2 regions of the Kineococcus sp. NPDC059986 genome follow, and region 2 is predicted to be linked to the other one. Evidence: predicted binding sites of a transcription regulator. Region 2 holds the regulator's gene; the other holds the start of a gene.
The links. The regulator LexA, encoded in region 2, represses DNA repair genes until DNA is damaged. The targets are predictions, from matches to a motif close to TCGAACANNTGTTCGA.
Positions count from the first base shown of each region.

Region 1 (3,397 bases), on a different contig from region 2:
GTGTCGGGCAGCGCGATCCGGCCGCGCGGGGTGCGGCCCAGCAGTCCCTCGCGCACGAGGAAGGGCTCGGCGACGGTCTCGACGGTCTCGGCCTCCTCCCCCACGACGACGGCCAGCGTCGACAACCCGACGGGCCCACCGCCGAAGCGGCGGCACAGCGCGTCGAGGACGGCGCGGTCGAGGCGGTCCAGCCCGCGTTCGTCGACCTCGTAGACCTCCAGCGCCGCGCGCGCCGCGTTCCGGTCGACGATCCCGGACCCGCGGACCTGCGCCCAGTCGCGCACCCGTCGCAGGAGGCGGTTGGCGATGCGCGGGGTGCCGCGGGAGCGGCCGCCGATCTCGGCGGCCCCCTCCGCGGTCAGCTGCACGCCCAGCAGGGACGCGCTGCGCCGCAGCACCTGCACGAGCTCCTCGGGCGTGTAGAAGTCGAGGTACCCCGTGAACCCGAACCGGTCCCGCAGCGGTGCCGGCAGCAGCCCGGCCCGCGTCGTCGCCCCGACGAGCGTGAACTTCGGCAGCTCCAGCGGGATGGCCGTCGCGCCCGCGCCCTTGCCGACGACGACGTCGACGCGGAAGTCCTCCATCGCGATGTAGAGCATCTCCTCGGCCGGACGCGCCATCCGGTGGATCTCGTCGAGGAAGAGCACCTCCCCCTCGTCGAGGGAGCTGAGGACGGCCGCCAGGTCGCCGGCGTGCTGGATCGCGGGACCGCTGGACTGCCGCAGCGGCGCGCCCATCTCGGAGGCGACGATCATCGCCAGCGTCGTCTTGCCCAGCCCGGGCGGCCCGGAGAAGAGGACGTGGTCGCTGGGCGCCTGCCGCGCCTTGGCGGCGTCGAGGACGAGCGAGAGCTGCTCGCGCACGACCTTCTGCCCGACGAACTCGTCGAGCCCGTGCGGCCGCAGGGCCGACTCGGCGGCCCGCTCGCGCTCGTCGGCGCCCGTGGTCACGAGCCGCTCGCTCATCCGCGGCCCGACAGGTGGCGCAGGGCGGCCCTCAGGGCACCCGGCACGTCGCTCTCGGCAGCTGCGCCTTCGGAACGGTCGGCGAGGACGACGTCCACCGCGTCCCCGGCCTGCTTGACCGGGTACCCCAGCCCGACGAGCGCCTCGACGACCCGGTCCTTGCGCGGGTCGCCGCTGCCGGCGGCCGGCGTCGGGGCGGGCGCGCCGGCGGGCGGGCCGAGGCGGTCCCCCAGCTCCAGGCAGATGCGCTGCGCCGTCTTCTTCCCGATGCCGGGGACGCGCACGAGGGCCGCGTGGTCGTCGGCGGCGACCGCCGCGCGGATCCCGTCGGGGCGGTGCACGGCGAGCATGGCGAGCGCCATCTTGGGGCCCACCCCCGAGGCGGTCTGGACGACCTCGAAGACCTCCTTCTCGTCGGCGTCGGCGAAGCCGAAGAGGGTGAGGGAGTCCTCGCGCACCACGAGCGTCGTGTGCAGCAGTGCCTCCTCCCCCACGCGCAGCCCGGCGAGCGTCGCGGGCGCGGCCAGGACGAACATCCCGACACCCCCCACCTCGACGACCGCCGAGTCCAGCCGCACCGCGAGCACCCGCCCGCGCACCGACGCGATCACACGACCTCCAGACCCTCAGACGACAGCAGACGAACATCTGTACGAGAGGCTAGACGGACCCTCCGACACGACCGCCCAGGCGCGCCGTCACCGGTCGGCTCGTGCTGCCGCACACAGGTCCCGGGGGCAGAGTGCTGCCGTGAGCCACGAGCAGAACGCCAACGCCCTGCAGAACGTCACCTTCGACAGCGCCACGGAGTCCGGCCACGCGCACGGATACCTGCGCGTCCCCGAGTCCGGCAGCGGCCCGGGCGTCATCGTCATCCAGGAGTGGTGGGGCCTGACCGACCACATCGCCGCGATCGTCGACCGCTACGCCCGCGAGGGCTTCGTCGCGCTGGCCCCTGACCTCTACGGCGGACGGACGACGCACGACTCCGCCGAGGCGGCGCAGCTCATGACCGACCTGCCCGCCGAACAGGCCGTCCAGGACCTCGCCGGCGCCGTCACCTACCTCCTGGAGCGGCCGGAGGTCACGTCGAGCACCGTCGGCGCCGTCGGGTTCTGCATGGGCGGCGGCTTCGTGCTGCGCCTGGCGGCCCGGCAGGGTGAGCGCGTCGGTGCGGCTGTGCCCTGGTACGGCCTGCCCGGTGAGGAGACGGACTTCTCGGGGCTGCGCGCCGCCGTCCTCGGCCACTACGGCGAGGAGGACACGTCGGTGCCGCTGGAGGCCGTCCGCGCGACGGCGCAGCGCATCGGCGAGCAGGCCGGTGTCGAGGTGACCCTGCACGAGTACCCCGCGCCGCACGCCTTCTACAACGACGAACGCCCCAACTACCGCCGCGAGTCGGCGGAGCTGGCCTGGGAGCGGACGACGAGCTTCTTGCGCGAGCGGCTGGCCTGAGCTTCAGCCTCGGCGTAGGCGTTGCGCCGGCCCGTCACGAGGGCGGTGTGCGCGGCGGCCTCCAGCCGGGAGGTCGCCCCACCCCGCCACAGGTGGCACAGCGCCAGCGCGAGCGCGTCGGCGGCGTCGGCCGGTCGCGGGGGGCTGTCGAGCCCGAGGATGCGGGTGACCATCGTCGTCACCTGCTCCTTCTCGGCGCGGCCGTCCCCCGTCACCGCGGCCTTGACCTCGCTGGGGGTGTGCATCGCGACGGGCAGCCCCCGGCGGGCGGCGGCGACGAGCACGAGCCCCGCCGCCTGCGCGGTCCCCATGACCGACCGGACGTTGGCCTGGGCGAAGACGCGTTCGACGGCGACGACGTCGGGCCGGTGGGCGTCCAGCCAGGTCTCCAGCCCCTCGCTGATGGCGAGCAACCGGGCCTCGACGGGGTCCGTGGCCGGGGTGCGGACGACGCCGACCCCGACCATCGCGGCCCGCCGGCCCGTGCGGACCGCGTCGACCACCCCGATCCCGCACCGGGTCAGGCCGGGGTCCACCGCCAGCACGCGCACGACCCCCACGATCGCACGGAGTGATCGCGGGGGCCGTCAGGTGCGGTGAGCCGGGTGTGTCAGGCGTCCTCGAGGGCCGCCATGACGTCGTCGGAGACGTCGTAGTTGGCGAAGACGTTCTGGACGTCGTCGCAGTCGTCGAGGACGTCGACGAGCTTGAAGACCTTGGCCGCGCCGTCGGCGTCCAACGGCACCTCGACGCTGGGGACGAAGCTGTTCTCGGCCGAGTCGTAGTCGATCCCGGCGGCCTGCAGCGCCTCGCGGACGGCGACGAGGTCGGTCGCCTCGCAGACGACCTCGAACGTGTCGCCCTGGTCGGTGACCTCCTCGGCGCCGGCCTCGAGGACGGCCAGCAGGACGTCGTCCTCGGTGAGGTCGGTGCCCTCCTTGCCGATGACGATGACGCCCTTGCGGCTGAACATGTAC
Region 1 covers NZ_JBFBND010000008.1:113,552-116,948, forward strand. Annotated here, with positions in the region: gene ruvB (Holliday junction branch migration DNA helicase RuvB) at 1-965, opposite strand, end outside; gene ruvA (Holliday junction branch migration protein RuvA) at 962-1,576, opposite strand; gene AB0637_RS08525 (dienelactone hydrolase family protein) at 1,716-2,420, shown strand; gene ruvC (crossover junction endodeoxyribonuclease RuvC) at 2,351-2,971, opposite strand; gene AB0637_RS08535 (YebC/PmpR family DNA-binding transcriptional regulator) at 3,031-3,397, opposite strand, start outside.
Region 1: a site for LexA is predicted at 1,606-1,621, ahead of ruvA (Holliday junction branch migration protein RuvA). Genes of this name have one in related genera too.

Region 2 (3,397 bases):
CGTCGGCCACCCTCACGCTGGGCGGGTCCTTCGACCCCGTCGCGGGGGCCTTCGGGTTGAAGAGCCCCAAGGGGTCGGGGACGCCGTGGACGGGGGTCGACGTCGGCAGCCCGTTCGACTACCCCCGGCAGGGGATCCTCTACGTCGCCCGGCACCTGCCGCCGCCGGGCCGGGCCGGGGCCGGGGAGGCCGTCCTCGACGAGCTCGCGGCCCTCGTGGAGGCCGCCGGCGGCCGCACGCTGGGCCTGTTCTCCTCCCGCCGTGCCGCCGAGGAGGCGGCCGAGGCGCTGCGCGACCGGGTCGCCACGCCCGTGCTGTGCCAGGGCGAGGACCGCCTGCCCAAGCTGGTCCGCGACTTCACCGAGAACCCCGCCACCTCGCTGTTCGGGACGCTCTCGCTCTGGCAGGGCGTGGACGTGCCGGGCGACAGCTGCTCCCTCGTCGTCATCGACCGCATCCCCTTCCCCCGTCCCGACGACCCGCTGATGTCGGCGCGGTCCCGCGCCGTGGACGCGGCGGGCGGCAACGGCTTCCTCTCGGTCTCGGTCGCGCACGCGGCCGTGCGGCTGGCCCAGGGGGCCGGCCGGCTCATCCGGGCCACGGGGGACAAGGGGGTCGTGGCCGTGCTGGACTCCCGGCTCGCGACGGCGCGCTACGGCGGTTTCCTGCGCGAGTCCCTGCCGGACTTCTGGTCCACGACGTCGACGGACACCGTCCTGTCGGCTCTGCGGCGGCTGAGCGGGTGACGAGCACCGTGACCCCTGGCGCCGAGACGGTCGCGGCGTGTCATGCTCGGAACGTGGCCACCGTCGGCTTCCTCCACTCCGCGCACGCGCACGTGCGCACCTTCAGCGACCTCCTCGCCGCCCGCGACGACACCGTGCAGGCGCGGCACCTGGTCGACACCGGACTGCTGGCCGCCGCCCGCGCGCACGGTCTCGACAGCGTGCGGGCCGCGCTGGGCGACCGGCTGCGGCGCCTGGTCGCCGAGGGTGCCGACGTCGTCGTCTGCACGTGCTCGACGCTGGGCCCGACGGCCAAGCAGGTCGGTGCCGAGATGGGGCTGCGCGTCGTGCGCGTGGACCGGCCGATGGCCGAGGCCGCGGTGCTCGCCGGCCGGCGGGTGGCGGTCGTCGCCTCCCTCGACGAGGCGCTCGCGACCGCGATGCCCCTGCTGCACGAGTGCGCCGACACGACCGGTCGCACGGTGGAGTTCGTGGAGGTGCGCTGCACGGACACCTGGCAGGCGTTCGAGGCGGGGGACCTGCTGACGTACACGACGGGCGTGGCCGACGCCGTGCGCCGGGCCGTGCGGAGCCTGGACCCGCCGGTGGACGTCGTCGTCCTGGCGCAGGCCAGCATGCTCGACGCGGCCCCGCTGCTGCGGGACCTGCACGTGCCGGTCCTCACCTCGCCCCGCCTGGCGGTCGAGGCCGCGGTCGAGCTGGTCCAGCCGGTCCGCTGACCCGGCGCCCGTGCGGGCGGCGGGGTCAGCGGTGCGGGCTGCGGGTGCGGCTCAGAGGCTGCGCAGGACGGCCGTGACCTTGCCCAGGACGGTCGCCTCGTCGCCGTCGATCGGCTCGAAGAGCGGGTTGCGCGGCAGCAGCTTGACGTGACCGTCCTTGCGCTGCAGCACCTTCACGGTCGCCTCGCCGTCGATCATGGCGGCCACGACGTCGCCGTTCTCGGCGGTCGGCTGCTGGCGGACGACGACCCAGTCGCCGTCGCAGATCGCGGCGTCGACCATCGACTCGCCCACGACGCGCAGCATGAAGTGCTCACCCGTGCCGATGAGCTGCGAGGGCAGGGGGAACACCTCCTCGACGAGCTCCTCGGCGAGGATCGGGCCACCGGCGGCGATGCGACCGACGAGCGGCACGTAGACCGGCGTGGGCCGGCCGTCCTCGGCGGACGCCTCGACGCCGGAGATGAGGCCCCAGCCGAACTGCGGGGCGGGGCTCACGACCTCGAGGGTGCGCGGACGACGCGGGTCCTTGCGCAGGTACCCCATCTTCTCCAGCGTCTTGACCTGGTGGGCCACGCTGCTCGGGCTGGTCAGCCCGACGGCCTGCCCGATCTCGCGCATGCTCGGCGGGTACCCGCGCTGCTCGACGCACTCCTTGATCGCGTGCAGCACGCGCCGCTGGCGGTTCGTGAGGCCGTCGCGCACCACGGGGACGTCCGGGAACTCGTGGACCGTCCCGAGGGGGCCGGCGTCCTCGCCCGCTCCGTCCGTCGTTCCGTCCAGCGCGTCGGTCACGTCCTTCTCCTGTCTGCGGTGTCGCCCGGGTCGGGAGGTCCTCCGGTGCCGCCACGGTAGCCAGCGGGCCGGTGATGATCAAACAGGTGTTCGAACCGGCGTGTCGCCGGGAGGTGTCGGCGAGGGGCCTCGGCCCGTCGCGCCGGCCGCGCGCGACCTTCCCGGGGCGGGGGTCCGTGCCTAGGGTCGGAGCATGTGCCGGAACATCCGCCAGCTCCACAACTTCGCCCCTCCCGCGACGTCGGAGGAGGTGCAGGCCGCCGCGCTGCAGTACGTGCGCAAGGTCGCGGGGACGACGCGCCCGTCGGCGCGCAACCAGGAGGCCTTCGACCGCGCCGTGGCCGCCGTCGCCCACGCGACGGCCCACCTCCTCGACGACCTCGTGACCGCTGCGCCGCCCAAGGACCGCGACGTCGAGGCGGCCAAGGCGCGTGAGAGGGCGGCGAAGCGCTACGCCTCCTGACGGGCCGCCCGCGCCATGCGCGAGCGTCGTCGCAGGTCAGGCCGTCTGTCGGAGGTCGGTGGCAGCGTCTGTCCGCGTCGCCCCCCGGTCCCTCGCGGGTCCCAGGGGTTGCGCTCCACCGTTCGAACGGTGGTAGAACAGACGAGTCGGGTCGAACACCCGTTCGACCCGGCGTCACCGAGATGGAGGTCCACGCTCGTGAGCACCACCGCCCTCGCCCCGTCCTTCGCGGCCCCCGCGCCGTTCACCACCCCCTCGCCGTTCTCCGGCCCGCGCGCCGGCCGTCGCGCCCGTCGGTGCGCGCGACCCGCCGCCGTCCGCCGGGTCCGCGCCGACCGCCGACCGCTGCGGCTCACCCGCCGCGGCCGCCTCCTCGTCACGTGCACCGCCGCGACGGCCCTCACGGGTGCCGTGGTCGCCGTGACCGGCGCGTTCACCGGCGCGTCGGCCGGTGCCGACCGCGCGCCCGCGCCGGTCGTCCTCACCGTCGTCCCCGGCCAGACGCTGTCGGCGATCGCCGCGCAGTGGGCGCCCCAGCAGGACTGGCGCGAGGTCGCGGGCGAGATCGTGCAGCTCAACGACCTGCCGTCGATGACGGTGCAGGCCGGCCAGCAGCTGACGATGCCCGACCTGCCCGACCGGCACTGACGTGGTCCCGGTGCCGTCGCCCCGTC
Region 2 covers NZ_JBFBND010000001.1:2,606-6,002, reverse strand. Annotated here, with positions in the region: gene AB0637_RS00045 (ATP-dependent DNA helicase) at 1-746, shown strand, start outside; gene AB0637_RS00040 (aspartate/glutamate racemase family protein) at 800-1,465, shown strand; gene lexA (transcriptional repressor LexA) at 1,517-2,173, opposite strand; gene AB0637_RS00030 (DUF2277 domain-containing protein) at 2,454-2,723, shown strand; gene AB0637_RS00025 (LysM peptidoglycan-binding domain-containing protein) at 2,922-3,371, shown strand.